DNA from 3 places in the Citrobacter sp. Cm046 genome. Region 2 is predicted to be linked to each of the others. Evidence: predicted binding sites of a transcription regulator. Region 2 holds the regulator's gene; each other region holds the start of a gene.
What was found. Region 2 encodes PhoB, which activates phosphate uptake and scavenging genes when phosphate is short. Its sites were predicted from a motif close to CTGTCATAAAACTGNCNNAT; they were not measured.

Region 1 (10,014 bases), on a different contig from region 2:
GCCAGGTTGTGCCGGACTATGAGCACCTGAAAAATGCCTATGAATTGCTGTGGGAAATGCCGAACAACGACGGCTACCTGCAACTGGTCGGCATTATGCAGAAGTTTATTGACCAGTCTATTTCAGCGAATACTAACTACGATCCGTCACGCTTCCCGTCCGGAAAAGTGCCGATGCAGCAGTTACTGAAAGATCTGCTCACCGCCTACAAATTTGGTGTGAAAACGCTGTACTATCAGAACACCCGTGACGGTGCAGAAGATGCGCAGGATGATCTGGTGCCGTCCATTCAGGACGATGGCTGCGAAAGCGGCGCATGTAAGATCTGATGAATGATGCCGGGTGGCGCTACGCTTACCCGGCCTACGATTGCACGGTTTGTAGGCCGGACGCGGTGCCTGCACCGCCATCCGGCGCTCATACCACAAAGGATTCACATCAATGGCATACACCACATTTTCACAGACGAAAAATGACCAGCTACTGGAACCGATGTTCTTCGGCCAGCCGGTGAACGTTGCACGCTACGATCAGCAAAAATATGACATCTTCGAAAAATTGATCGAAAAGCAACTCTCTTTCTTCTGGCGCCCAGAAGAGGTCGATGTCTCTCGCGATCGCATCGACTACCAGGCACTGCCAGAACATGAAAAACACATTTTTATCAGCAACCTGAAGTATCAGACGCTGCTGGACTCCATTCAGGGACGTAGCCCAAACGTGGCGCTGTTGCCGCTGATCTCTATCCCTGAGCTGGAAACCTGGGTTGAAACGTGGGCGTTTTCTGAAACAATCCACTCACGCTCCTACACCCATATCATCCGTAACATCGTTAATGATCCGGCGATAGTGTTTGACGATATTGTCACCAACGAACAGATCCAGAAACGTGCGGAAGGGATTTCCAGCTACTACGACGAATTAATCGAGATGACCAGCTACTGGCATCTGCTGGGCGAAGGTACGCACACGGTAAATGGCAAAACGATTGTCGTGAACCTGCGTGAGCTGAAGAAAAAACTATATCTGTGCCTGATGAGTGTTAACGCACTGGAAGCGATCCGTTTCTACGTCAGCTTCGCCTGCTCTTTCGCCTTTGCCGAACGTGAATTGATGGAAGGCAATGCCAAAATCATTCGCCTGATCGCCCGCGATGAAGCGCTGCACCTGACAGGTACGCAGCATATGCTGAATCTGTTACGCAGCGGCGTGGACGACCCGGAAATGGCAGAGATTGCCGAAGAGTGCAAACAGGAGTGCTACGACCTGTTTGTACATGCTGCACTGCAGGAAAAAGAGTGGGCAGACTATCTGTTCCGCGACGGTTCGATGATCGGTCTGAACAAAGATATTCTGTGTCAGTACGTCGAGTACATCACCAATATTCGTATGCAAGCGGTGGGACTTGATCTGCCGTTCCAGACACGCTCTAACCCGATCCCGTGGATCAACACCTGGCTGGTGTCTGATAACGTTCAGGTTGCGCCACAGGAAGTGGAAGTGAGCTCATATCTGGTCGGCCAAATCGACTCCGAAGTGAACACCGACGATCTGAGTGATTTCCAGCTCTGATGGGCCGCATTACCCTGCGCATTTCTGGCACACAGTTGTTGTGCCAGGATGAACATCCTTCCCTGCTCGCTGTGCTCGAATCGCACAATGTTGAGGTCGAATATCAGTGTCGTGAGGGCTATTGTGGTTCCTGCCGTACGCGTCTGGTAGCAGGACAGGTGGACTGGATTGCAGAGCCTTTAGCCTTTATTCAGCCAGGTGAGATCTTGCCCTGCTGTTGTCGGGCAAAAGGGGATATTGAGATAGAAATGTAGTTTTGTCGGGTGACGGCGAAGCCGCCACCCGGCACATTTAGCGCTTCTCTTTCAAAAAGCTCACCGCTTTATCCGGGAAATCAGTAAACAGCCCGTCAACACCCGCCTTGTTATACAGAATGTCATACAGCTGATTCACGTCAGTCGCGTAATCCGGCAGTTGATCGGCACGAACGGTATAAGGATGCACAACCATCTTGTTCTGATGAGCGTCCTGAACCATTGCGGTTAATGAGATATTGCCTTGCTTAGATTTCTCATCAACCAGCATGTGGTAATCCGGCCCAATGCCGTCCGCATACTCTGCCACCTGCTTCATCGCACCCGGTTTAAACATCCAGTCGTAGTTGTAATTAACCCAACTACCGTCTGGTTTTTTCTCCTGGGTTTCATTCCAGTCAGTGTACGCAATCAACTGCACCAGATTGAGATCCATCCCCATCTTCGGTTCCAGTTCATTTTTAATGCGTTTTAGCTCTGCGACGTCAAAACACTGCAGATAGACATTGTCTTCCTTGCCGGTATACCCATACTTTTTGAGTACCTCCAGCGTCTTAGCCGCAATATCCTTCCCTTCCTGGTGATGGAACCACGGTGCTTTCATTTCCGGGTAAATACCGATGTTCTTACCGGTGGAATGATTTAATCCCTGAACGAACTCAATCTCTTCTTCGAAAGTGTGCACGCGGAAATCAGATTTACCCATCGGGAAACGCCCTGGATATGTCTGCACCTTTTTGCCGTTTTCGATATCGAAGCCTTCAGTAAATTTCAGCGATTTGATCTCATCCAACGTAAAGTCGATAGCGTAGTAACGTCCATCTTTACGGGCACGATCCGGAAAGCGTTCGGCAACGTCGGTTACACGGTCAAGATAGTGGTCATGCAGGACGACCAGATGGTCGTCCTTAGTCATCACCAAATCCTGCTCCAGATAATCCGCACCCTGCGCATAGGCCATCGCTTTTGCGGGCAGCGTATGCTCCGGTAAATAGCCGCTTGCTCCACGGTGTGCAATCACAATCTTGTCTGCAGCGATGGCCGCACTGCTGACCACCATACCGGTCAACATCAGCGCTACGCTGAGACTTTTCAATGTCGTTTTCATCTATTAGCCCCCGTTACGCTTCAGTTCCATCTCTTTGTGATGACGTTTTTCACCAATCATGACGACCACCAGCAGAATAACCGCCAGCACGCTGCCGCCAATCATCACCATAAAGCCGCCATCCCAGCCGAAGAAGTCAACGGTGTAACCGACAATGGCGCTTGCCGCCACAGAACCGCCCAGGTAACCGAACAGTCCGGTAAAGCCTGCCGCCGTACCCGCCGCTTTTTTCGGTGCCAGTTCCAGCGCATGCAGACCGATCAACATTACCGGGCCGTAGATCAGGAAGCCGATGATAATCATACAAGCCATATCAACGTTCGGGTTTCCTGCCGGGTTCATCCAGTAGACGATCGTCGCAATAGTCACCAGCGTCATAAAGAACACACCGGTTGCGCCACGGTTACCACGGAAGACTTTATCCGACATCCAGCCGCATAACAGGGTGCCCGGGATACCTGCGTATTCATATAAGAAGTAAGCCCAGGAAGATTTATCCAGTGCGAAATGCTTCACTTCTTTCAGATAGGTCGGCGACCAGTCAAGGATGCCGTAACGCAGTAAATAGACGAACACGTTGGCGATGGCGATGTACCACAACAGTTTGTTCGGCAGAACGTACTGCATGAAGATCTGCTTCGCAGTCAGCTCTTCTTCTGCTTTTTCGTTGTAATCATCCGGATAGTCGTTCTTGTACTCTTCAATCGGCGGCAGACCGCAGGACTGCGGGGTATCGCGCATCAGAGCAAAGGCAAACAGGGCAACAACAATCGCGCCAAATGCCGGCATGTACAGCGCCGCTTTCCAGTCGTTAAACCAGGCCATCCCCAGCAGGAACAGCAGCGGTGGCAGACCACCACCAACGTTATGCGCGCAGTTCCAGACGGAAACGATGCCACCACGCTCTTTCTGTGACCACCAGTGCACCATGGTACGGCCACACGGCGGCCAGCCCATCCCCTGGAACCAACCGCAGAGGAACAACAGCACAAACATCACGGCAATGCTCGATGTCGCCCACGGTACAAAGCCCATAAACAACATCACTGCCGCAGCCAGAATCAAACCAGCGGGCAGGAAAACGCGCGGATTCGAGCGGTCCGAAACGGACCCCATGATGAATTTCGAAAAACCATAAGCGATGGAGATACCAGACAACGCAAAGCCCAGATCGCCACGAGAGAAACCCTGCTCAACCAGATAAGGCATCGCCAGGGCAAAGTTCTTACGTACCAGGTAGTACGCGGCGTAACCAAAAAAGATCCCCAAGAAAATCTGCCAGCGCAATCGACGATAGGTCGGATCGATCTCCGCTGCAGGCAAACGCGCTTTGTGTGGCGCCGGTTTAAAAATGCTCAACATATTGTAGCCTCCGTGGCCGTCTTTCGTTCGAAGGAAACACTGCAGTTTGTCGTAACAACCCTACCGCTCCCAGTGTGGCCGCGATGTTAAGGAATCATTCGGTGCAATAATGTGAATTACAGCACATATTGTTACAGTTTTATGACAAATGTTCATAAAGACGCACGGAATCACGTTTCATTTTCGAATTATGAGCGATTATGCGCGAAATCAAACAATCCATGTTTTTTATGTGGCTAAATGATAAAAAACGAACTGTGAGGAAAAACAATGAAAACTCGCGACTCGCAAACAAGTGACGTGATTATCATTGGTGGAGGAGCAACAGGTGCAGGGATCGCACGCGACTGTGCCCTGCGCGGCTTGCGCGTCATCTTAGTAGAGCGCCACGATATCGCTACGGGCGCAACGGGGCGTAACCATGGTCTGCTGCACAGCGGTGCGCGCTACGCCGTCACCGACGCTGAATCTGCTCGCGAATGCATCAGCGAAAACCAAATTCTGAAACGTATCGCCCGCCATTGCGTCGAGCCGACGGACGGTCTGTTTATTACGCTGCCGGAGGATGAACTCTCCTTCCAGGCCACCTTTATTCGCGCCTGTGAAGAAGCGGGCATCCGCGCAGAAGCGATAGACCCGCGGCAGGCGCGCATTATCGAACCGGCGGTAAACCCGCAACTGATTGGCGCAGTAAAAGTCCCGGACGGTACCGTGGATCCCTTCCGTTTAACCGCAGCCAATATGCTGGACGCACGCGAGCACGGAGCCGTGATCTTAACGGCCCATGAAGTGACCGGACTGATTCGTGAAGGAGCGACCGTCTGCGGCGTGAACGTACGTAACCATCTTACGGGTGAGATGCAATCCCTGCATGCACCGGTAGTGGTGAATGCCGCCGGGATCTGGGGTCAGCGTATTGCGGAATATGCCGATCTGAGCATTCGCATGTTCCCGGCGAAAGGTTCGCTGCTGATCATGGATCATCGCATTAACCAGCATGTCATCAACCGCTGTCGTAAGCCGTCCGACGCCGATATTCTGGTGCCTGGCGATACCATCTCGCTGATCGGTACGACCTCACAACACATTGATTACGACGATATCGACAGCAACCGTGTCACCGCAGAAGAGGTGGATATTCTGTTGCGTGAAGGCGAGAAGCTGGCACCGATTATGGCGAAAACGCGCATTTTACGCGCTTACTCCGGCGTGCGTCCTCTGGTTGCCAGTGATGATGACCCTAGCGGTCGCAACGTCAGCCGCGGCATTGTGCTGTTCGATCACGCCGAACGCGACGGGCTGGATGGGTTTATCACTATCACTGGCGGGAAGCTTATGACCTACCGCCTGATGGCGGAATGGGCGACCGACGCAGTATGTCGCAAACTGGGTAATTCCCGCCCTTGTACCACGGCGGATACCGCACTGCCTGGGTCGCAGGAATCTACCGAGCACACGCTAAAACGCGTCATCTCTTTGCCAGCACCACTTCGTGGCTCAGCGGTATACCGTCACGGCGATCGCACTCCAGCCTGGCTTAGCGAAGGTCGTCAGCACCGCAGTCTGGTCTGTGAATGCGAAGCGGTCACGGCGGGAGAAGTGCAATATGCCGTCGAGAATTTAACCGTTAACAGCCTGCTGGATTTACGTCGCCGCACCCGCGTCGGCATGGGGACATGCCAGGGTGAACTGTGTGCCTGCCGTGCCGCAGGTTTGCTGCAACGTTTTAATGTCACCACCGCGGCGCAATCCATCACTCAGCTATCCGAGTTCCTCAATGAGCGCTGGAAAGGCGTGCAACCTATCGCCTGGGGGGATGCGTTACGCGAAAGCGAATTCACGCGCTGGGTTTATCAGGGATTGTGCGGTCTGGAAAAGGAGCACCAGGATGAAATTTGATACCGTCATTATCGGCGGCGGCCTCGCCGGACTGCTGTGCGGCCTGCAACTGCAAAAAAGCGGGTTGCGCTGCACGATTGTCACTCGCGGCCAAAGCGCGCTGCATTTTTCCTCCGGTTCACTGGATTTGCTCAGCACTCTGCCGGATGGTCAACCGGTCACTAACATTGAGACGGGGCTGAACGCGTTGTGCACTCAGGCTCCTGCGCATCCTTATAGCGTTATCGGAACACAAAATGTGCTGGAACTGGCACAACAGGCACAGACTTTGCTGGAAGGATCCGGAGCACGTTTGCAGGGGGACGTTCACCAGGCGCATCAGCGTGTAACACCGCTGGGGACCCTGCGTTCAACCTGGTTAAGCTCGCCGGAAGTCCCGGTCTGGCCACTGTCAGCTCAGCGCATCTGCGTGGTAGGCATTAGCGGTCTGCTGGATTTTCAGGCACATCTCGCTGCCGCCTCATTACAGCAGCGCAACCTCAGCGTCGAAACGGCTGAAATCGATCTGCCGGAACTGGATGTTCTGCGCGACAACCCAACCGAGTTTCGCGCCGTTAACATCGCACGCCTGCTGGATAACGAAGACAAATGGCCGCTGCTTTACGACGCGCTGCTGCCGATAGCAAAAACCTGCGACATGATCATTATGCCAGCCTGCTTCGGACTGGCTGACTCCCGGCTCTGGCAATGGCTCAACGATCGTCTCCCCTGTTCGCTTAATTTACTGCCAACCCTGCCGCCTTCAGTCCTGGGCATGCGTCTGCATAATCAGTTGCAGCGCCAGTTTGTACGCCAGGGTGGGATCTGGATGCCTGGCGATGAAGTGAAAAAAATCACCTGCCAGGACGGGTTGGTGAGCGAAATATGGACCCGCAACCATGCTGATATTCCATTGCGTCCACGCTTCGCTGTACTCGCCAGCGGCAGTTTCTTTAGCAGCGGGCTGGTCGCCACTCGCGAGGCCATTCACGAACCGATTATGGGGCTGGATGTCCAGCAAACCGCGACCCGAGCAGAGTGGTATCAGCGTGATGTATTCGATCCACAACCGTGGCAACAGTTCGGCGTGACAACGGATGACGCACTGCGCCCTGCTCTTGCGGGAAAAACAGTAGAGAACATGTTTGCCATCGGTTCTGTACTTGGCGGATTTGACCCTATCGCACAGGGTTGTGGAGGCGGCGTATGCGCAGTTAGCGCCTTGCATGCCGCACATCATATTGCGAAACGTGCAGGAGGCCTGCAATGAGCGACACACGTTTTGAAAGCTGTATCAAATGCACAGTGTGCACCACCGCCTGCCCGGTCAGTCGTGTAAACCCGAGCTATCCTGGCCCCAAACAGGCTGGTCCGGACGGTGAACGTCTGCGTCTGAAAGATGGTGCGTTATATGACGATGCACTGAAATATTGCATCAACTGCAAACGCTGCGAAGTCGCCTGCCCCTCAGATGTGAAAATTGGCGATATTATCCAGCGTGCGCGCGCCAAATACGACACGACGCGCCCGTCACTCCGTAACTTTGTCTTAAGCCATACCGATTTGATGGGCAGTGTTTCCACGCCGTTTGCGCCGATAGTCAACACCGCCACGTCGTTGAAACCGGTACGCCAGCTTCTTGATTACGCACTAAAAATCGATCACCGTCGTACGCTGCCGAAGTACTCCTTTGGTACATTCCGCCGCTGGTATCGCAGCGTTGCTGCCCAGCAGGCACAGTATCAGGATCAGGTCGCCTTTTTCCACGGCTGCTTTGTGAACTACAACCATCCCCAGCTCGGCAAAGATCTGATTAAAGTGCTGAACGCGATGGGTACCGGCGTACAACTGCTGAGTAAAGAGAAGTGCTGCGGTGTTCCGCTGATCGCCAATGGTTTTACCGATAAAGCACGTAAACAAGCGGTAAGTAATGTGGCCTCACTCAGAGAAGCCATTGACGGGAAAGGCATTCCGGTGATCGCCACCTCTTCAACCTGTACCTTTGCGCTGCGCGATGAATACCCGGAAGTGCTGGATGTCGACAACTCAGGCCTGCGCGAACATATTGAGCTGGCCACCCGTTGGCTGTGGCGCAAACTGGATGAAGGCAAAACGCTGCCGTTGAAAACGCTGCCGCTGAAAGTGGTCTATCACACTCCCTGCCATATGGAGAAAATGGGCTGGACGCTCTACACGCTGGAGCTGCTACGACAAATTCCGGGGCTTGAATTGACAGTGCTGGATTCTCAGTGCTGCGGGATCGCCGGAACTTATGGCTTCAAAAAAGAAAACTATCCGACATCACAGTCTATTGGCGCCCCCCTGTTCCGCCAGATCGAAGAAAGCGGTGCGGATATCGTCGTTACCGACTGCGAAACCTGTAAATGGCAGATTGAGATGTCTACAAGCAAGCGCTGTGAACATCCGATCACTCTGCTTGCCAAAGCATTGGGTTAACGCTGCTCGCTGCTGCCCGATGGTATTCCACCATCGGGCAAGCAAGTATCAATAACTGCTTTTGAGCTTTTGCACAGCCTTGTCAGATTTAAACATCGCCAACCTGCGATCCAGCGCTTCACTATAGAGCATCGTGTCCACGCCTACGGCAACAAAGTTCGCCCCCCACTGCAGACATTTTTGCGCCATCGCCGGATCGACAGCGAGAAATCCCGCTGCTTTTCCGGCTGCACGAATGCGGCGGATGCTCTCTTCAATGATTCGCTGCACCTCAGGGTGCCCGGCGTTATCCGGATAACCTAAAGACGCAGAGAGATCTGCCGGACCGATGAAAACACCATCGATACCTTCCACATCCAGGATCGCGTCCAGATTATCCAGCGCCGTTTTACTTTCGACCTGCACCAACAGACAGAGCGACTCATTAGCCTGCGCCATGTAATTATCAATACGTCCCCAACGCGCTGCACGGGCCACGCTGGCCCCAACTCCACGCTCTCCCACCGGAGGATAACGCGTCGCGGAAACCACCTGACGTGCCTGTTCTGCGCTGTCCACCATCGGGATCAGCAGCGTCTGTGCACCGATATCCAGCACCTGCTTAATCAACGCCTTGCTGCCTTCAATCGGACGAATCACTGGCTGACTGGCATAGGGCGCAATAGCCTGAAGCTGGTGATAGAGGTCCTGTACCGTGTTCGGCGCATGCTCACCATCAATGAGCAACCAGTCATAACCCGATGTTGCTGCAATTTCCGCCATATAGGAGGTGGTCGAACTGAGCCACAAACCAATCTGGACTTCCCCTTTGCGCAGCGCTTCTTTAAAAGGGTTTGATAACAATGCGTTCATAACGATCCTTACAACGTAGATAAGATTAATGATGCACCGCGCCCATTTGCGAAGCAGGACGGCTGACTTTCAGGGTGAAGATAATGACTGAACCAATAACTGCGACACATGCCAGGGTCAGAAGCCCTGCTGCATCACTGGCAAAAACGGTTTCAGCTTTAACCCGCAAGATGGGGGCCAGAAATCCCCCCACCGCGCCAAACAGGTTTACAAAACCAATACCCGCAGCCAGCGCGGTACCAGAGAGCAATTGAGTCGGCATTGTCCAGAACACCGGCTGGACGGCAATAAAGCCCGCGGCCGCCACACATAAAGCCAGAATAGCCAGCACCGGAGACACCAGACCGGAAACGCCAATCCCGATCCCTGCGGCTAACAACGTCAGGGCCGCCACATTGCGCCGGTCACCGGTACGATCGGAGTAGCGCGGGATGAGCCAGGTACCGAACAGGGCAACCACCCACGGAATAGCCGTCACCACGGACGCAGTAAAGCCAACTTTGGTTCCCAATAGTGCCGCAACCTGGGTGG
Region 2 (10,014 bases):
AGCGGCATTTTTAATCAATTCCAGCGGGATATCCTCCCAACCAGACGCAGCGAAGAATAGTTTTTCGATTTACCGCGTAAATGCAGTCGGTATGACAGCACTTGGTGCGCAATTTAAACGCTTATAACGTTTTAAAGCAAGGTGGGATCTAAAAACCAGAACAATATAGTGATATGAAAAATAGAACCAGCACAAAACACCATTCCCGTGAAAAAGTCATGGGCAATAATGCGAACAAAAAACAATCAAACGTCGTAAAATTCAGGATGTCATTATTGACGATGATGAAAAAAGCCAGCTTGCGCTGGCTTTTGGAAAGTTAACATTACAAATGAGCGTTAGCGGTTACTTTTGGCAATTAAACGTTCCGGGAGTATGAAACTAAACCGCGTTCCTTTTCCTGGTGCACTGTCGATAATCAACCGACTGTCATGATGATTTAACGCATGCTTCACGATCGCCAGCCCTAATCCACTACCGCCCGTTTGCCGGGATCGCGCTTTATCCACGCGATAAAATCGCTCAGTCAGACGCGGGATATGCTCAGAAGCAATGCCGGGGCCGTTGTCTTCGACGCTGAACTCAGCGCCTTGGGTCACATGCTGCCAGCGCACGGTGATATGCGTTCCCGCAGGGGTATGGTTGACCGCGTTATAGATAAGATTCGAGATAGCACTGCGCAGTTGCTCCTCATTACCCAACACACTTAGCTGGCTATCAACGTCAAAGGTAAAGGTGTGTTTATTCTGGCTCAGCGTTTGCGCCTCATGTTCAACCACGCGCAGTATCACCGGCACATCGACTTTTTCATTCAACAGCAGCGCTGGTGCGGCCTCGATTCTCGACAATGTCAGCAGTTGCTTAACCAGCCCTTCCATACGCTGTGTTTGCTCACGCATGGTGTGCAGCGCTTTTTCTCGCGTTGCACCTTCCAGGGGATGTTCCTGCATCATTTCCAGATAGCCTTGCAGCACCGTGATTGGTGTACGCAGCTCATGGCTGGCGTTGGCAAAAAAGTTACGCCGCGCACCTTCCAGTTGGTGCATCTGGGTGACATCACGCGCCACCATCAGCAATTGCTTATCGGTATAGGGCATCACGCGAATTTCCAGATGTCGTCCGGTATTGAGAACCAAATTGATCGGTCGACTAAAGTCGCGCGTTTTCAGGTACAACGTGAATTCCGGGTAACGCAGCAGGTTAAGAATATTTTGGCCGCTATCGTCCGGCCAGCGTAATCCCAGAACCTGCTGCGCCAGGCCATTACACCAGAAAATACCGCCCTCTTCGGTAGTCAGTACAACCGCGTCGGGGAGTGATTCAGCCCCACTACGAAAGCGTTTGATCAGATTACCCAGTTCACGACGGCGCTTCTTGTTACGTAGCTGCATTTGATGCAAACCGTACAGCAACGGTTCCCAACTGCCTCGCCCCGGCGGTGGTGTCATACTCCTGTCGACCCACAACCACCAGGACAAACGTAATAAATTCCAGAAATGCCAGACAAGCAGGCTTGTTACCGACGCCAGTAAAAACCAGGGCAGATAACCGAAAAAAGCACTAAGGATAAAAGCCGGTATGCAGCAAAGTATCAGCTCCAGTACCAGCCTTCTCCATGACAATCGTTCAAGCAAACGTCATACTCCATTTACAGCCAGGTCCATTAGGCTTGTATTCTTACCAGTCAGAAGCGGGTCGAAAAACGATATCCCGTCCCACGCACCGTCTGCACCATGCGATCGTGTCCGCTGTGCTCCAGCGCCTTGCGCAACCGGCGGATATGCACATCTACTGTCCGGTCTTCCACGTAAACATTGGTGCCCCAGACATGATTGAGTAATTGCTCGCGACTGTAGACGCGCTCAGGGTGGGTCATAAAGAAATGCAATAACTTGAATTCGGTGGGTCCCATATCAAGCGGATCCTCGCCGGTCATCACACGATGCGAGGTTGGATCCAGGCTCAGGCCCTGCATCTCAATGACCTCTTCAACCGCCATTGGCGAAATACGACGCAAAACGGCTTTAATACGCGCTACCAGTTCCTTGGGAGAAAACGGCTTAGTGATATAGTCATCTGCACCGGTTTCCAGACCACGCACGCGGTCCTCCTCTTCCCCTCTTGCCGTCAGCATCATCACAGGAATGTCCCGCGTCATCGCTTCTCGCTTGAGATGTTTAATGAACTGCAGACCCGACCCGCCCGGAAGCATCCAGTCCAGCAGGATGAGATCCGGCCAGGGTTCATTAAGTTGGTTCACAGCACTGTCATAGTCTTCGGCTTCTACGGGATGAAAACCGTTTTGCTCGAGCACGAAGCAGACCATTTCACGAATTGGAGCTTCATCTTCTACGACCAGAATACGTCTCGCCATGATTTGCCCTGTTTTTTAATTAACTCGTTTATCATCAATACGGTGTCATTATGCGTCAGATTTATGACAGATTTATGAAAAGATAGTCCAGGTTTAACGAAGGTTGTTGAATTATGACAGCCCGGAGGCAAGATATTACCGTCCTGCAAAGGTTATAATCCTGTTCACGTTTTTTGCCATGGAACACTTATGCGCATCCTTCACACGTCTGACTGGCATCTGGGCCAAAACTTCTACAGCAAGAGCCGCGCCGCTGAGCATCAGGCCTTTCTCGACTGGCTTCTGGATACGGCACAATCCCATCAGGTGGATGCGATTATTGTGGCTGGCGATATTTTTGATACCGGCTCTCCCCCAAGCTACGCCCGTGAGCTATACAATCGCTTTGTTGTAAATCTGCAACAAACAGGTTGTCATTTGGTGGTGTTGGCAGGAAACCACGACTCTGTCGCCACGCTCAATGAATCCCGCGATATTCTGGCGTTTCTGAACACCACGGTGGTCGCCAGCGCAGGTCATGCGCCACAGATACTCCAGCGCCGCGACGGCACACCGGGTGCGATATTATGCCCGATCCCTTTTTTACGTCCACGCGACATCATCACCAGCCAGGCAGGACTCACAGGCGGAGAAAAGCAGCAGCATCTGCTGGGAGCCATCACCGACTATTATCAACAGCAATATGAGGACGCCTGTAAGCTACGCGGCGACCAGAACCTGCCCATTATTGCGACAGGGCATCTGACTACCGTCGGTGCCAGTAAAAGTGACGCCGTTCGTGACATCTACATTGGCACGCTGGATGCATTTCCGGCACAAAATTTCCCGCCAGCGGATTACATCGCGCTGGGACATATTCACCGGGCGCAGGTCATCGGCGGAACAGAGCATATTCGCTACTGTGGCTCGCCGATTGCGCTGAGTTTTGATGAGTGCGGCAAAAATAAATGCGTTCATCTGGTGAGTTTCGAAGAGGGTAAGCTGCGCGCGGTTGAAAACCTCACCGTGCCGGTTACACAGCCGCTTTCGGTACTGAAAGGCGATTTAGCGTCTATTACTGCTCAACTTGAGCAGTGGCGCGACACAGATCAGGAACCGCCCGTCTGGTTAGATATCGAAATTACCACTGATGATTATCTGCACGATATGCAGCGTAAAATTCAGGCCTTAACTGAAGACTTACCGGTAGAAGTCTTGCTGGTACGCCGCAGCCGGGAACAACGTGAACGTATTATGGTGAATGAACGACGCGAAACGCTGAGCGAACTGAGCGTGACAGAAGTCTTTGACCGCCGCCTGGCGCTGGAAGAGCTGGAAGAACCACAGCGCGAGCGCCTGAATCAGCTGTTCAGTACCACATTACAGACACTCGCCGGGGAGCATGAAGCATGAAAATTCTCAGCTTGCGCCTGAAAAACCTGAACTCCCTGAAAGGGGAATGGAAAGTCGATTTCACGGCAGAGCCGTTCGCCAGCAACGGCTTGTTCGCTATCACCGGTCCGACAGGGGCTGGAAAAACCACACTGCTGGATGCTATTTGCCTCGCGCTGTACCACGAAACACCGCGACTGAGTAACGTATCTCAGTCACAAAACGATCTGATGACCCGCGACACCGCAGAGTGTCTGGCGGAAGTGGAATTCGAAGTCAAAGGCGAAGCCTATCGTGCCTTCTGGAGCCAGAACCGTGCCCGTAACCAGCCAGAAGGTAACCTGCAGGTCCCACGCGTAGAGCTTGCCCGTTGCGCCGACGGGAAAATCCTTGCAGATAAAGTCAAAGACAAACTGGAGATGACCGCCACGCTCACCGGGCTGGACTACGGACGATTTACCCGCTCCATGCTGCTTTCACAGGGGCAGTTTGCCGCGTTTCTTAACGCCAAACCGAAAGAACGTGCCGAACTGCTGGAAGAGCTGACCGGCACAGAGATCTACGGCCAAATCTCGGCGATGGTATTTGAAAAACACAAAACGGCCCGCACAGAGCTGGAAAAACTGCAGGCGCAGGCCAGCGGCGTTTCGCTGTTAGCAACAGAACAGGTGCAATCGCTCACAGAAAGTTTGCAGGTACTTACTGACGAAGAAAAACAGCATATTGTCAGTCAGCAAACTCAGCAACAGCACCTCAACTGGTTAATTCGGCAAAATGAGCTACAGACGGAAATAAACCGCCATCAGCATGCGTTGCGGGTCGCACAAGAGGCGCAGGAACAAGCGCAGCCGCAGCTGGCGTCACTCAGCCTGGCACTCCCTGCCAGAGCATTACGCCCGTACTGGGATCGAATTCAGGAACAAACGGCTACACTCACCCAAACACGCCAGAATATTCAAGAAGTGAATGCTCGCTTACACCACAGCTTAGCGCTGCGCAGTCGCATTCGTCAGCATGCGCAAAGGCAATCCGTCATAATGTTAACCGCAAAACAGACGTTAACGAACTGGCTGGCCGAGCATGACCGTTTCCGTTTATGGAACAGCGAACTGGCGGGGTGGAAAGCACTCTTTGCCCAGCAGTCTGACGCCAAAAACCAGCTACGCCAGTGGCAACAGTTGCGGGAGAACGACACGCGTAAACTGGAGGCTCTTGCGCAACCGACGCTGTCACTTTCGGCTGAAGACGTATCCCTGGCGCTGGCGCAACATGCACAGCTTCGTCCGTTACGCCAGCGTCTGAGCACGCTTCATGGGCAAATTGCCCCCAGGCAAAAACAGCTAACGCAACTGCGCACGACTATCCAACAGCGACAGCAGGAGCAGCTTCAGCGCAACGCCGCTCTGGCGGATAAACGCCAGCGCTATAAAGATAAGAATCAGCAACTTGCTGATGTAAAAACGATTTGCGATCAGGAAGCCCGCATTAAAGATCTGGAAAGTCAGCGGGCATTACTGCAGTCAGGCCAACCGTGTCCACTCTGCGGCTCCACCACGCATCCGGCGATCGCGACTTATCAAACGCTTGAGCTGAGCGTCAACCAGGCACGGCATGAAGCGTTAGAAAAAGAGGTCAAAACGCTGGCTGATGAAGGCTCTACCCTACGTGGGCAGCTCGACGCAATAACTCAGCAGCTACAGCGTGATGAACACGAAGCGCAGACGCTTTCTCAGGAGGAGCAAGCACTTACTCAAGAGTGGCAAACAGTGACCGCCGGTCTGAACATTACCCTCCAACCGCAGGACGATATCTCCAGTTGGCTCGCCGCCGAAGAAGAGCACGAGCAACAACTTCACCAGTTGAGCCTGCGCCATGCCCTGCAGGCGCAAATCACCGCGCATACAGAACAAATCTCTCACCTGCAGCAACAGATTGATCAACGCCAGAGCACGTTGCAGGCTGAGCTAACCCGGAATGGCCTGTCTCTTCCTGCCAATGGTGAAGAAGCTGCGTGGCTCAGCGAGCGGGCAAGCGAAACACAAATATGGCAGAGCCGCCAGAGTGAACTGACCGAGCTACAAGCGCAGATTGCGCAACTTACTCCTCTGCTGGAAACGCTACCTGAGACCGAAGTCATTCAGGATAACGAAGATAACCTGTCACTGGAAAACTGGCGACAGGTGCACGATGATTGCCTTTCGTTACAGGGCCAGTTGCAAACACTGCAACAGCAGGAGGCACAAGACCTGCAACGCGTCGCTGAGATTCAGGCGCAATTTGATGCCGCACTGCAAACCAGCATCTTCGACGATCGCGACGCTTTTCTTGCCGCCCTGCTGGATGAAGAGACCTTTAACCGACTCGAACAGCTAAAGCAGTCGCTGGAAAGCCAGTTACAGCAGGCTCAAACACTGGTCAATCAATCGACACAGGCGCTGGCGACGCACCAACAGCAACCGCCCGTCGGCGCGGACCTCACCCTTAGTCAGGAACATCTTCGCGATACGCTGACGCAGCTCGCTCAAAGGCTACGGGATAACACCACTCGTCAGGGAGAAATTCGCCAGCAGCTCAAGCAAGATGCCGAAAACCGTCAGCAACAAAAGAGTCTGATGCAGGAGATTGAAAAGGTCTCGCAGCAGGTCGAAGACTGGGGTTATCTGAACGCCCTTATCGGCTCTAAAGAAGGTGACAAGTTCCGCAAATTTGCGCAGGGGCTGACGCTGGATAATCTGGTCTGGCTGGCCAATAACCAACTGACCCGCCTGCATGGCCGCTACCTGCTACAGAGAAAAGCCAGCGAAGCGCTGGAGCTGGAAGTGGTTGATACCTGGCAGGCCGATGCCGTTCGCGATACCCGGACACTTTCCGGCGGCGAAAGCTTCCTCGTCAGTCTGGCACTGGCGCTGGCGCTGTCCGATCTGGTCAGCCACAAGACGCGAATTGATTCCCTGTTCCTCGATGAAGGCTTTGGCACGCTGGACAGCGAGACGCTTGATACCGCCCTGGACGCGCTGGATGCCCTTAACGCTACCGGCAAGACCATTGGGGTTATCAGCCACGTCGAAGCGATGAAAGAGCGTATTCCGGTGCAGATAAAAGTTAAAAAAATCAATGGACTGGGTTACAGCAAACTCGACAGGATGTTTGCGGTGGAATAGGCCAGACTCTGTTGTAATGCCGGATAGCACAGATAAACGTGCATACCCAAAATAATTCGAGTTGCTTGTAGGCGGCAATTGAGTGAAGCCCCAGGAGCTTACTCAGGTAAGTGACTGGGGGAGTGACAAATCTGTCAGGAGCAGATTTGAATGCTGCGGAGCGGCGGCCCGTCAGAATGAGGTTAATGGACGAGCCGGGTAACGCGCAGCCAACTTGAAGTATGACGGGTTATCCGGCAAAAGAGATTATGACTCTTGCGGCCACAGCCAGGCCGCACCGCGTACGCCGCTGGAGTCACCGTGCAGCGCTTTTCGTAGAGGCGTTTCACACTCGCCGCCGAAGACAAACTGCTTAATCAACGACGGGACCGTTTGATACAACCTGTCGACATTACTCATCCCACCGCCCAGTACAATGACGTCAGGATCAAGAATGTTCACCACATGAGCTAACGATTTCGCCAGGCGTAACTCATATCGTCTCAGTGCCTGCTCAGCCAGGGCATCCTGCTCATCTACCAGGCGAATAATTTCACTGCCTTTTAGCTGATTTCCGCTCAGCCGATGATAATCCGTAGCAAACCCTGTCCCAGAAATGAAGGTTTCAATACAGCCCTGTTTGCCGCAATAACAAGGCACTTCCTGCCGATAACGCAGTTCATCCTCATCCATCCACGGTAGCGGGTTATGTCCCCACTCTCCCGCCGTACCGTTGCCACCGGTATGCGCTCGCCCATTCAAAGCCACGCCAGAACCACATCCCGTACCGATAATCACTGCAAACACGGTTTGCGCACCCGCCGCCGCGCCATCTACCGCTTCAGAAACGGCCAGACAGTTGGCATCGTTTGCCAGACGCACTTCACGCTTCAACCGCGCGCTTAAATCTTTATCAAAAGGCTGACCATTGAGCCAGGTCGAGTTGGCGTTCTTCACCACACCAGTGTAAGGGGAAATCGAACCTGGGATCCCCATACCAACGGTTCCCGTCTGGCCGGTTGCGTTTTCCGCCATTTCCACCAGCGTAGCGATTGTTTCTATTGTTTGCCGGTAATCATCACGCGGCGTGGGCAGGCGATGGCGAAAAAGCTGTTCGCCCACATCACCTAGCGCAATCACTTCTGTTTTCGTGCCGCCTAAATCGATACCTATACGCACTGTATGTCCCTCTTCCCGATTAACAATGCAAGCATAGCGACAATTCGCTATTATGCCCGCTGGATTTAACGACAAGGCCGTGGAAATTATCATGCTGTGGTTCAAAAATTTAATGGTTTACCGTCTTAGCCGCGATGTTTCTTTGCGTGCCGAAGAGATGGAAAAACAGCTAGCCTCAATGACGTTTACCCCTTGTGGCAGCCAGGATATGGCAAAAATGGGTTGGGTTCCGCCGATGGGATCGCACAGCGATGCATTGACGCATACCGCCAACGGCCAAATTATTATCTGCGCCCGCAAAGAAGAGAAAATCCTGCCATCCCCTGTGATTAAGCAGGCGCTTGAAGCAAAAATATTCAAACTGGAAGCTGAGCAGGGTCGCAAACTCAAAAAGACCGAAAAAGACTCGCTTAAAGATGAAGTGTTGCATTCATTGCTGCCGCGCGCCTTTAGCCGCTTCAGCCAGACAATGATGTGGATAGACACCGTCAATGACCTGATCATGGTCGACTGCGCAAGCGCGAAGAAAGCGGAAGATACGCTGGCGTTGTTGCGTAAAAGCCTGGGTTCTCTGCCGGTTGTTCCGTTAGCGCTGGAAAATCCGATCGAGTTAACGCTCACCGAATGGGTGCGTTCCGGCTCTGTCGCCCAGGGCTTCCAGTTGCTGGATGAAGCGGAACTGAAAGCCATGCTGGAAGATGGCGGCGTGATCCGCGCGAAGAAACAGGATCTGGTGAGCGACGAGATTGCCGTTCACATTGAAGCCGGTAAAGTCGTCACCAAACTGGCTCTCGACTGGCAACAACGTATTCAGTTTATGATGTGTGACGATGGCTCACTAAAGCGTCTGAAGTTCAGTGATGAACTGCGCGATCAAAACGAAGACATCGACAGAGAAGACTATGCTCAACGTTTTGATGCCGATTTCATCCTGATGACCGGAGAACTGGCGGCGTTAATCAAAAGCCTGGTGGAAGGATTAGGCGGAGAAGCACAGCGCTGATTAGGATGTGCCGGATGGCAGCTTCGTCATCCGGCATTTTACAATTACAAATAGCGGCAAAGATACGATGTTGGCTCTGCCACCTGCAGATGAAACTCACTGTGCCCTGGCACGTTGAACACGTCCCCTGCAGCATACACTTTCCACTCAGTTTCCCCTGGCAGCAACACATTCAGCGCGCCGCTAACCACCGTCATCTCTTCAGGTGCCGCAGTACCGAAAGTGTATTCGCCTTCCGCCATGACGCCAACGCTGGCACGGCCAGTACTGCTGCTGGTAAAACCAATCGATTTTACTTTGCCGGAAAAGTATTCATTACTTTGAAGCATACAACTGGCCCTATCTCGTTATTAAGTTAACAAACAATATAGGGGCCTGACGTTCCACCTGTCACGCAAAATTAAGCGAGCAGTTCTGAAGCCAGCCGCGCAATCAGGACATTAGACAAAAGCACCGGAACATCCAGCGATTTTTGCAGTAAATCACGATGTCGCTGATTAAACCCTAAACAATCCAGCATGATCACATCAGCACCTTGCTCAATGAGATCTTTCCCCGCATCGATCAGTTGTTGTGCGGATCCATCAAGAGGATTTGCCACGGCATAAACTGGCGGGGTCTGTAATACCTGCCATTTACTCACCTGGGCCTCAAGCAACTCAGTGACAGGCACAATCACCCCGACCTGATGCCCATCCACAATCGATGCCACCAGAGGGGGGATAATACGTAGGGGCTCAAGCAGGATGCTATTGTGTGCCGTCAGGCGGGCAATTGAAGCGGTACTCATCAATAAGATGACGTCAAAACCCTGGTTATCCAGCACTTCAACAATGCTTTGGAGATCGCGCTCAACTTTCTGGCGCGAGACATGAGCAAGCCGATGGTCGCTGAGCAACGTTAATAACAAATCATCACCTGGCGATACGGCATATTCGAGCATCACA
Region 3 (10,014 bases), on a different contig from region 2:
TTGCTGATGGTTTCCGCAACCTGACGGGTGGTCAGAGTGGCGGAAAGTGTCATCGTCCCGCCGGTTAATGCTTTACCAAGGCACAAAATATCCGGCGCAATGTTGGCGTGTTCACAGGCAAACAGCTTCCCGGTACGGCCAAACCCGGTGGCGATTTCATCGGCAATCAGCAGGATCCCTTCGCGGTCGCACATCCTGCGAATGCGTTTTAACCATTCAGGATGGTACATGCGCATGCCGCCTGCACCCTGCACAATCGGCTCCAGGATAATGGCTGCAATCTCATGGCGATGCGCGGCCATCAAACGGGCAAAGGGCACGATGTCCAGCTCATTCCATTCGCCGTCCATCCGACTCTGCGGGGCTGGAGCGAAGAGGTTTTCCGGCAGATACCCTTTCCACAGGCTGTGCATTGAGTTGTCGGGATCGCAAACCGACATCGCGCCGAAGGTGTCTCCGTGATAGCCGTTACGAAATGTCAGGAAACGCTGACGAGATTCGCCTTTTGCCTGCCAGTATTGCAGCGCCATTTTCATTGCCACTTCGACGGCAACAGAGCCTGAATCCGCGAGGAAAACGCATTCCAGTGCCTCTGGCGTCATGGCGACCAACTGGCGGCACAGTGAAATGGCAGGGGCATGGGTAATGCCGCCAAACATCACATGTGACATGTCATCGATCTGCGTTTTCATTGCGGCGTTCAACTGCGGGTGGTTGTAACCGTGGATTGCCGCCCACCAGGATGACATGCCGTCAATCAGTCTCTCACCGCTGGATAAAATCAGTTCGCAACCTTCGGCACGCGCTACCGGATACACCGGTAACGGGGAGGTCATGGAGGTGTAAGGGTGCCAGATATGGCGTTGGTCAAAGGCAATATCGTCAGTTGTCATAATCGACTTGTAAACCAAATTAAAAAGATTTAGGTTTACAAGTCTACACCAAACTAACAACGAAACGTACACCAATATGGCTCACTCTTCTCGCTGGACAATGTCGCAAGTCACCGAATTATTTGAAAAACCCCTGCTGGATCTGCTGTTCGAAGCGCAACAGATCCACCGTCAGCATTTTGACCCGCGGCAGGTACAGGTGAGTACACTGCTGTCGATTAAAACCGGTGCCTGCCCGGAAGACTGTAAATACTGCCCACAAAGTTCCCGCTATAAAACCGGTCTGGAAACAGAACGATTGATGGAAGTTGAGCAGGTACTGGACTCTGCGCGTAAAGCCAAGCAAGCGGGTTCAACACGTTTCTGCATGGGGGCGGCATGGAAGAATCCGCACGAGCGCGATATGCCTTATCTGGAGCAGATGGTACAGGGCGTGAAAGAACTGGGACTGGAAGCCTGTATGACGCTGGGAACGCTGGATGAAACGCAGGCCCAACGTCTTGCCCGTGCGGGGCTGGATTACTACAACCACAACCTCGACACTTCGCCAGAATTCTACGGCAATATCATCACGACTCGTTCCTATCAGGAACGTCTTGATACGCTGGATAAAGTGCGTGAGGCCGGGATCAAAGTCTGCTCAGGCGGTATCGTCGGGTTAGGTGAAACGGTCACCGATCGCGCCGGGTTGTTGCTGCAACTGGCGAATCTTCCCACGCCGCCGGAAAGCGTGCCCATCAACATGCTGGTGAAGGTGAAAGGTACTCCACTGGCGGATAACGACGATGTGGATGCATTTGATTTTATCCGCACTATCGCTGTAGCGCGGATCATGATGCCGACCTCGTACGTGCGTCTTTCCGCTGGCCGCGAGCAGATGAATGAGCAAACTCAGGCGATGTGTTTTATGGCCGGGGCCAACTCTATTTTCTACGGCTGCAAACTGTTGACCACGCCGAACCCGAACGAAGATAAAGATCTGCTGCTGTTCCGCAAGCTGGGGCTTAACCCGCAGCAAACGGCGGTACTGGCGGGCGATAACGAACAGCAACAGCGTCTGGAGCAGGCTCTGCGTACGCCGGACACTGATGATTACTACAATGCGGCGACAGTATGACCTGGCAGCAAAAAATAGACGATGCGCTGGCGGTGCGTCGTTCTGCCGATGCCCTGCGCCGCCGTTATGCGGTGACGCAGGGGGCAGGACGCTGGCTACAGGCCGATGGTCGCCAGTATCTGAATTTCTCCAGTAATGATTATCTCGGTTTAAGCCACCATCCGCAGATTGTGTGCGCGTGGCAGCAGGGTGCAGAACGCTTTGGCGTTGGCAGCGGTGGCTCAGGTCACGTAAGCGGCTATTCCATCGCGCATCAGGCACTGGAAGAGGAGCTGGCGCAGTGGCTGGGCTATTCACGTGCGCTGTTATTTATCTCCGGTTTTGCCGCCAATCAGGCAGTCATTACCGCACTGATGGAAAAAAACGATCGTATCGTCGCCGATCGCCTCAGTCATGCTTCACTGTTGGAGGCCGCAAGCCTGAGCCCGGCAGTGTTGCGCCGTTTTAGCCATAACGATCCGCAGCATCTGGCCCGCCTGCTGGCTACCCCCTGTCCGGGGCAGCAACTGGTGGTGACTGAAGGTGTGTTCAGCATGGATGGTGACAGTGCACCACTGGCGGAAATCCACGCGGCGGCGCAACAGCATAATGGCTGGCTGTTGGTGGATGATGCGCACGGCATTGGCGTGACCGGTGAAGAAGGGCGCGGTTCGTGTTGGCGGCATCAGGTTAAGCCTGAGCTGTTGGTAGTGACGTTCGGGAAAGGGTTTGGCGTCAGCGGTGCGGCAATTCTCTGCTCTGACAGTGTAGCCGATTATCTGCTGCAGTTTGCCCGTCACTTGATCTACAGCACCAGTATGCCTCCGGCTCAAGCTCAGGCGTTGCGTGCTGCGCTGGCAGTGATCCGCAGTCGTGAAGGTGATGAGCGGAGAGCAAAGCTGGCGATGCTAATTCAACGTTTTCGGGCAGGTGTGGATACCCCAGATTTAAAACTGGTGAGTTCAGACAGCGCCATTCAGCCGCTGATCGTTGGTGATAACCATAAAGCCTTACGGCTGGCCGATGCCCTGCGCCAGCAGGGATGTTGGGTGACAGCAATCCGTCCTCCCACCGTACCCGCCGGTACAGCCAGACTGCGACTGACGCTGACGCAGGCACATGAAACCCAGGATATCGATCGTTTGCTGGAGGTATTGCATGGCGCTGGTTAATAAGCAAGCCATTGCGGCTGCGTTCGGACGTGCTGCTACCTATTATGAACAACACGCCGGGTTACAGCGCCAGAGCGCTGATGCGTTACTGGCGCTACTGGCGGGTCGTGAATATGCACATGTACTGGACGCCGGTTGTGGACCCGGACGCATGAGTCTTTACTGGCGGGAGCGGGGGTGTGATGTCACCGCCCTGGATCTTTCGCCTCAGATGCTGGCGGAGGCGCAACGACAAAATGTTGCCCATCACTATCTGATGGCGGATATCGAAGCCATTCCGCAGGATACAGCGACCTTCGACCTGGCCTGGAGCAACCTGGCTGTGCAGTGGTGTGGTGATTTACGCAGCGCGTTAAGCGAGCTTTACCGGGTTGTACGCCCTGGTGGGACGGTGGCTTTTAGTACGCTGGTACACGGCTCCATGCCGGAGTTGCGTCAGGCATGGCAGGCTGTAGATAACCGGGCGCATGCCAATAATTTTTTGTCTGTGGAGCAACTTAAAAATGCCCTGCATGGCTGGGATGCTGGCTACCACACCCATGCCGTGACGTTATGGTTTGACGACGCGCTGAGCGCGATGCGTTCGCTCAAAGGTATCGGAGCAACGCATTTGCATGAAGGTCGTGAACAGCGTGTGCTGACCCGCTCACAGCTACACCAGTTACAGTTAGCCTGGCCCTGTCAGCAGGGGAGATATCCGCTGACGTATCATCTTTTTTTGGGAGTGATTCAACGTGACTAAAACGTATTTTGTCACCGGGACGGACACCGAGGTAGGTAAAACCGTCGCCAGCTGCGCACTGTTACAGGCAGCCGCAGAGAGGGGGTACCGGGCAGTCGGGTATAAGCCAGTGGCTTCGGGGAGTGAAATGACCGCTGATGGCCTGCGTAACAGTGATGCTCTGGCGCTGCAGCGCAACAGTACGCTGGAGATAGAGTATGTGGATATTAATCCGTATACCTTCGCTGAACCCACTTCGCCACATATTATCAGCGCTGACGAAGGAAGACCGATTTTGGCCCCGGTGATGTCTGCCGGTTTACGTGCGCTTGAAGAGCAGGCTGACTGGGTGCTGGTGGAAGGGGCTGGTGGATGGTTTACACCGCTTTCGCCGACGCTGAGTTTTGCTGACTGGGTACAAACGGAGCAATTGCCGGTCATTCTGGTCGTTGGCGTGAAGCTTGGTTGTATCAACCACGCCATCCTGACCGCGCAGGCGGTGCTGCAGGCTGGCCTGACGCTTGCCGGATGGGTCGCTAATGACGTGATGCCGCCGGGTAAACGTCACGCTGAATATATGGCGACGCTGACGCGTTCTCTCCCGGCACCGTTGCTGGGAGAGATCCCATGGCTGGCGGAAGATCCGCTGCGGGTATCGACAGGGCAATATATCGATCTTAGCGTTTTATCTCTGGCGTCCCCCAGTCGTTGAGAAGCGGATCGTTGAGTTGTGTCATCGCTCCCTGTGCGACATTGCGCCCGCGATGCAACAGGCAATAGCAGTCGGCGACCCGGCGAATGAATGGCAAACTTTGCTCCGCAAGCATAATCGCGATGCCCAGCTCCTGGCTCAGCCGCACGATCAAATTTCCCAGCTTGTGGATATACGCTTGGCCCGTCCCCCGCGTCGGTTCATCGAGGATCAGCAGACGTGGGCGCGTGACCAGAGCGCTGGCGAGTGCCAGCTGGTACTGATTGTCATCTGACAATATCGCCCCTTTGCTGCGACGCAGAACGTACAACTGTGGGAAGAGGCGGTAAATATCGCTGCTGCTCATTGCCTCGCTTTCGCCAACTGCCTTACGCGCAATATGCAGATTCTCTTCTACCGTCAACTGCGAAAAAATACGCCGCTCTTGTGAAACGTAGCCAATACCCAGCGCGATGCGACTGGCCGCGGGGATTGGACGCAGATCGCGCGGTGGCGCACCGGCCTGATGCCAGAACATGGTGCCACTTTCGATAGGTAAATTACCGGTGATGCAATTCACCAGTGTGGTTTTTCCCATTCCTGGCAGTCCCAGCACGCCAGTACACTTACCGGGCATCAGGTCGAGATCCACATCCCATAGCGTGTGCTGATTACCGTAATAGTGATTCACTGCGCGAAGACTTAGCATAGATTTTCTCCATCATGATGTTATCCACCCCACGAGCAGGGAGTGGGTAGAAAAGTGCAAATCTCTTGCCAGAAGAGGAACCTGGGAGATAAACAGTGTGATAAGCGATTTGCGTACATCAAATGACAAAGCACAGAGATGATTTCCTGCACCAGGGTGCACATTGCCAGTGCTTGTGAGCGTCATAGTGGTGCAGATAGCAAAATGATGAAAATGCGAGCAAGATCTCGGCTGCTGCAGGTCGCTTCGTTAGCTGATAAATATCAAAAATTAGCGATAATTTTTTTTTATTACCCCAGAAAAGACCATAGATGTGTTTTCGCCAGGCGGCAGTCAGTACGGGCTGGAGGCAGTTATCCACTATTCCTGTGGATAACCTTGTGCATTAGAGTTAGAAAACACAATGTAAGCGAGAGAAGACGCGGCTTGCGACTAAATTGGTGCGAAAGACGTCTCGAGAGAATAGTCATTTAAATACAAATTGTTAGATAAAATCAATGGCTGTCGCAGAAGTGTCATGCGTTGCCACAAAACTTTCATCCGGTAGCTTGACAAATGTTAAAAAAGTCATTGGTCTGGGGATAACACATTTTTACTGGTGTTTTATCTCGTCAGCGCCAAAATTTTCGTCCACAGTGACGGGCTTTCTGATGGCGTAACAGATATATTCTGGCGCGTTACTGTTTTTTCATCCAGTATATTTTACTGGCAAAATGTACGACTGCGAGTAAAATTACACACCTGCCCGCCCATTGCTTCAGGTAGCTGCTCATGAGTAAACCGTTCAAACTGAATTCCGCTTTTAAACCCTCTGGCGATCAGCCTGAGGCGATTCGTCGCCTGGAAGAAGGGCTGGAGGATGGGCTTGCGCATCAAACGCTGCTGGGCGTAACGGGGTCGGGAAAAACATTCACCATTGCCAACGTGATAGCTGACTTACAGCGTCCCACAATGGTGCTGGCGCCTAACAAGACGCTGGCAGCCCAGCTATATGGTGAGATGAAAGAGTTCTTTCCGGATAATGCGGTTGAGTATTTTGTCTCCTACTACGACTATTATCAGCCGGAAGCGTATGTGCCGAGTTCTGATACGTTTATCGAGAAAGATGCGTCGGTAAACGAGCATATTGAGCAGATGCGACTGTCGGCGACCAAGGCGCTGCTGGAGCGTCGGGATGTGGTGGTCGTGGCCTCGGTTTCCGCGATCTATGGTTTGGGTGACCCGGACTTGTATCTGAAAATGATGCTGCACCTGACGGTGGGGATGATTATCGATCAGCGGGCCATTCTGCGCCGTCTGGCGGAGTTGCAATATACCCGTAACGATCAGGCATTCCAGCGCGGTACTTTCCGTGTGCGCGGTGAAGTGATCGACATCTTCCCGGCTGAGTCTGACGATATTGCGCTGCGCGTGGAGCTGTTTGATGAAGAAGTTGAGCGTCTGTCACTGTTTGACCCGCTGACCGGGCAGGTTGAATCAACCATACCGCGCTACACCATCTATCCTAAAACACACTACGTGACGCCTCGCGAACGCATTGTGCAGGCCATGGAAGACATTAAAGTCGAGCTGGCCGAAAGACGTAAAAACCTGCTGGCGAACAACAAACTACTGGAAGAACAGCGCTTAAGCCAGCGTACGCAGTTCGATCTGGAAATGATGAACGAACTGGGATACTGCTCTGGCATTGAAAACTATTCCCGTTATTTGTCCGGGCGAGGGCCAGGCGAGCCGCCGCCGACGTTGTTTGATTACCTGCCAGCCGACGGTCTGTTGGTAGTGGATGAGTCCCACGTCACCATTCCGCAAATTGGCGGGATGTATCGCGGCGACCGGGCGCGAAAAGAGACGCTGGTTGAGTACGGTTTCCGTCTGCCGTCTGCGCTGGATAACCGCCCACTGAAGTTTGAAGAGTTTGAAGCACTGGCGCCGCAAACCATCTATGTGTCTGCGACACCAGGTAATTATGAACTGGAGAAATCCGGTGATGAAGTGGTCGATCAGGTCGTACGACCAACCGGTCTGTTGGATCCGGTTATTGAGGTGCGTCCGGTAGCGACGCAGGTCGACGATCTGCTCTCTGAAATTCGTATCCGCGCGGCGATTAATGAGCGCGTACTGGTCACGACGCTGACCAAACGGATGGCGGAAGATCTCACGGAATACCTCGAAGAGCACGGCGAGCGAGTGCGCTATCTGCACTCGGACATCGACACCGTGGAGCGGATGGAAATCATCCGTGACCTGCGCCTGGGCGAGTTTGACGTGTTAGTCGGCATCAACCTGTTACGTGAGGGCCTGGACATGCCTGAGGTCTCTCTGGTGGCGATTCTGGACGCAGATAAAGAAGGGTTCCTGCGTTCTGAGCGATCGCTTATCCAGACCATTGGTCGTGCGGCACGTAACATCAACGGAAAAGCGATCCTCTACGGCGATAAAATTACCGCCTCGATGGCGAAGGCGATTAGTGAAACCGAACGTCGTCGCGAGAAGCAGCAGCAGTACAACGAAGAGCACGGTATTACTCCTCAGGGACTGAACAAGAAAGTGGTCGATATTCTGGCGTTGGGTCAGAATATTGCCAAAACAAAAGCCAAAGGCAGAGGGAAGTCTCGCGCCGGGGCGAAGTCCGAGGTAGTTGAGCTGGATATGACGCCGAAGGCGCTGCAGCAGAAAATCCATGAGCTGGAAGGGCTGATGATGCAGCATGCGCAGAACCTGGAGTTCGAAGAGGCAGCACAGATCCGTGACCAGTTGCATCAGCTTCGCGAGCTGTTTATTGCGGCGTCTTAACGCGTTGCCGGATGGCGGGGTAAATCCCTTATCCGGCCTACAAACGTCAAGGTCGGTGTAGGCCTGATAAGCGTCATCAGGCAAATTCGCTCAGCCTAAAGCCTGTACTACTTTTTCCAGCGCGGTGTGCAATAGCTGGCGGTCGTGGCGATAAGGAATATCGCTGGCTTCCAGCACGTCCTGAATCACAATGCGGTCAGTAACGGCTGAAACATCCACCTTCGGCCCCACAATTACCGCATCAATGACCTTCTTCCCGACGTACTGTTCGATGATTGCCAGCTTATCTCTGAGCGTCAGGCTGGCGGCTGGCAGGCTTAATTCACGCCCCAGATTGCCAATATAAACCATCGGTGCCGGAGTGCGACGCAATGCCTGCGCCAGTTCATCGAGCAGCAGGATCGGCATCAGGCTGGTGTAAAAGCTGCCCGGTCCTATCAGAATCAAATCCGCTTCCGCGATAGCTTCAATCGCTTCCCGCGTGGCCGGGACCTTTGGCGAAAGCATCAACTCCTGAGGGGGAATAGTGAGCTGATCAATATTCACTTCGCCATAGACCTCATGTCCCTGATCGTCGATAGCCATAAGATCCACCGGCAGCTCTGACATCGGAATTAAATGCGCATCCACTTTCAGTAGACTGCGAATTAAATTGATGGCTTCCAGAGGCCGCACGCTCAGGTGATCCAGCGCCTTTAACATCAGATTTCCGAGGTTATGCCCGGAAAGCTCGCCATTACCGCCAAAACGATACTCAAACATGGCGGATGCGACGCTTGGCTGGGTAATTAACTGGTTCAGGCAATTACGCATGTCTCCCCAGGCAATACCCCCTTCGGAGCGCCGAATGCGGCCTGTGGAACCGCCATTATCGGTGGTGGTAACAATGCCCGTCAGGCGTGAGCCTAAAGGGGAAAGTGAAGAGAGAACGCGTCCTAATCCATGCCCTCCGCCGAGAGCGACAACGCGATCCAGATCCGCCAGCGTGCGAGTACGCATATATTTTCCTGATATCAATTGATCAGCGTACAGTAGCGTAAATTGCGTGTTTTCAGCAATTAGCCAGCGGGTTTCAGAGAAAAAATTTTCTGTGATCTACCTCTTTCTGACGAGGCTCACCTTACGACAAGATGATGTATATCAATGCAAAAGTGTGGTTTTTACTTATTCTGTAGCGAAAATGCACGATCATGTCGTTATATACGTGTTTATACAGCGAAAGTGTACATGGCAAAACTACCATTTACACGCTAGTATCGGCATAACCACAATAAACACTCTAGCCACTGCACCTGGGTCAAATGATACGGTGCTTTGGCCGTGACAATGCTTATATGAGATTGTCACCAGGGCGCAGGAAGAAATGACTTCGCCTCCCGTATTTGGAAAGGTGTACATGGGCTCTCAACTTACTGATGCTTTCGCTCGTAAGTTTTACTACTTACGTTTGTCGATTACCGATGTGTGTAACTTTCGTTGCACCTACTGTCTGCCGGATGGCTATAAGCCCGGCGGCGTTACCAATAACGGCTTTCTGACCGTTGATGAAATTCGTCGTGTCACACGTGCGTTCGCCAGCCTGGGAACGGAAAAAGTGCGTCTGACGGGAGGCGAACCGTCCTTGCGTCGCGACTTTACCGACATCATCGCCGCCGTGCGTGAAAATGACGCTATCCGTCAGATTGCGGTAACCACCAACGGGTACCGTCTGGCGCGGGATGCCGCTACCTGGCGCGAAGCGGGACTCACGGCGCTGAACGTCAGCGTCGACAGCCTTGATGCTCGCCAGTTTCACGCCATTACCGGACAGGACAAATTTCAGCAGGTAATGGCTGGTATTGATGCTGCATTTGATGCCGGTTTTGAAAAAGTGAAAGTGAACACCGTGCTGATGCGCGACGTGAACCATCATCAACTGGATACCTTCCTTGCCTGGATC

Region 1: a site for PhoB is predicted at 4,425-4,444, ahead of glpT (glycerol-3-phosphate transporter). Genes of this name have one in related genera too.
Region 3: a site for PhoB is predicted at 5,805-5,824, ahead of uvrB (excinuclease ABC subunit UvrB). Genes of this name have one in related genera too.

Annotation. Positions count from the first base shown of each region.
Region 1 is NZ_JAOWGP010000043.1:198,937-208,950, forward strand. It holds gene nrdA (class 1a ribonucleoside-diphosphate reductase subunit alpha) at 1-329, shown strand, start outside; gene nrdB (class Ia ribonucleoside-diphosphate reductase subunit beta) at 442-1,572, shown strand; gene yfaE (ferredoxin-like diferric-tyrosyl radical cofactor maintenance protein YfaE) at 1,572-1,826, shown strand; gene glpQ (glycerophosphodiester phosphodiesterase) at 1,864-2,934, opposite strand; gene glpT (glycerol-3-phosphate transporter) at 2,938-4,296, opposite strand; gene glpA (anaerobic glycerol-3-phosphate dehydrogenase subunit A) at 4,567-6,195, shown strand; gene glpB (glycerol-3-phosphate dehydrogenase subunit GlpB) at 6,185-7,444, shown strand; gene glpC (anaerobic glycerol-3-phosphate dehydrogenase subunit GlpC) at 7,441-8,631, shown strand; gene yfaU (2-keto-3-deoxy-L-rhamnonate aldolase) at 8,680-9,483, opposite strand; gene OGX98_RS16760 (MFS transporter) at 9,509-10,014, opposite strand, start outside.
Region 2 is NZ_JAOWGP010000036.1:171,360-181,373, reverse strand. It holds gene phoR (phosphate regulon sensor histidine kinase PhoR) at 339-1,634, opposite strand; gene phoB (phosphate response regulator transcription factor PhoB) at 1,685-2,374, opposite strand; gene sbcD (exonuclease subunit SbcD) at 2,564-3,766, shown strand; gene sbcC (exonuclease subunit SbcC) at 3,763-6,906, shown strand; gene mak (fructokinase) at 7,153-8,064, opposite strand; gene rdgC (recombination-associated protein RdgC) at 8,156-9,067, shown strand; gene ppnP (pyrimidine/purine nucleoside phosphorylase) at 9,112-9,396, opposite strand; gene OGX98_RS07485 (AroM family protein) at 9,468-10,014, opposite strand, start outside.
Region 3 is NZ_JAOWGP010000034.1:37,914-47,927, forward strand. It holds gene bioA (adenosylmethionine--8-amino-7-oxononanoate transaminase) at 1-893, opposite strand, end outside; gene bioB (biotin synthase BioB) at 970-2,010, shown strand; gene bioF (8-amino-7-oxononanoate synthase) at 2,007-3,161, shown strand; gene bioC (malonyl-ACP O-methyltransferase BioC) at 3,148-3,903, shown strand; gene bioD (dethiobiotin synthase) at 3,896-4,594, shown strand; gene OGX98_RS05060 (ABC transporter ATP-binding protein) at 4,560-5,282, opposite strand; gene uvrB (excinuclease ABC subunit UvrB) at 6,054-8,075, shown strand; gene yvcK (uridine diphosphate-N-acetylglucosamine-binding protein YvcK) at 8,166-9,074, opposite strand; molybdenum cofactor riboswitch at 9,339-9,484, shown strand; gene moaA (GTP 3',8-cyclase MoaA) at 9,472-10,014, shown strand, end outside.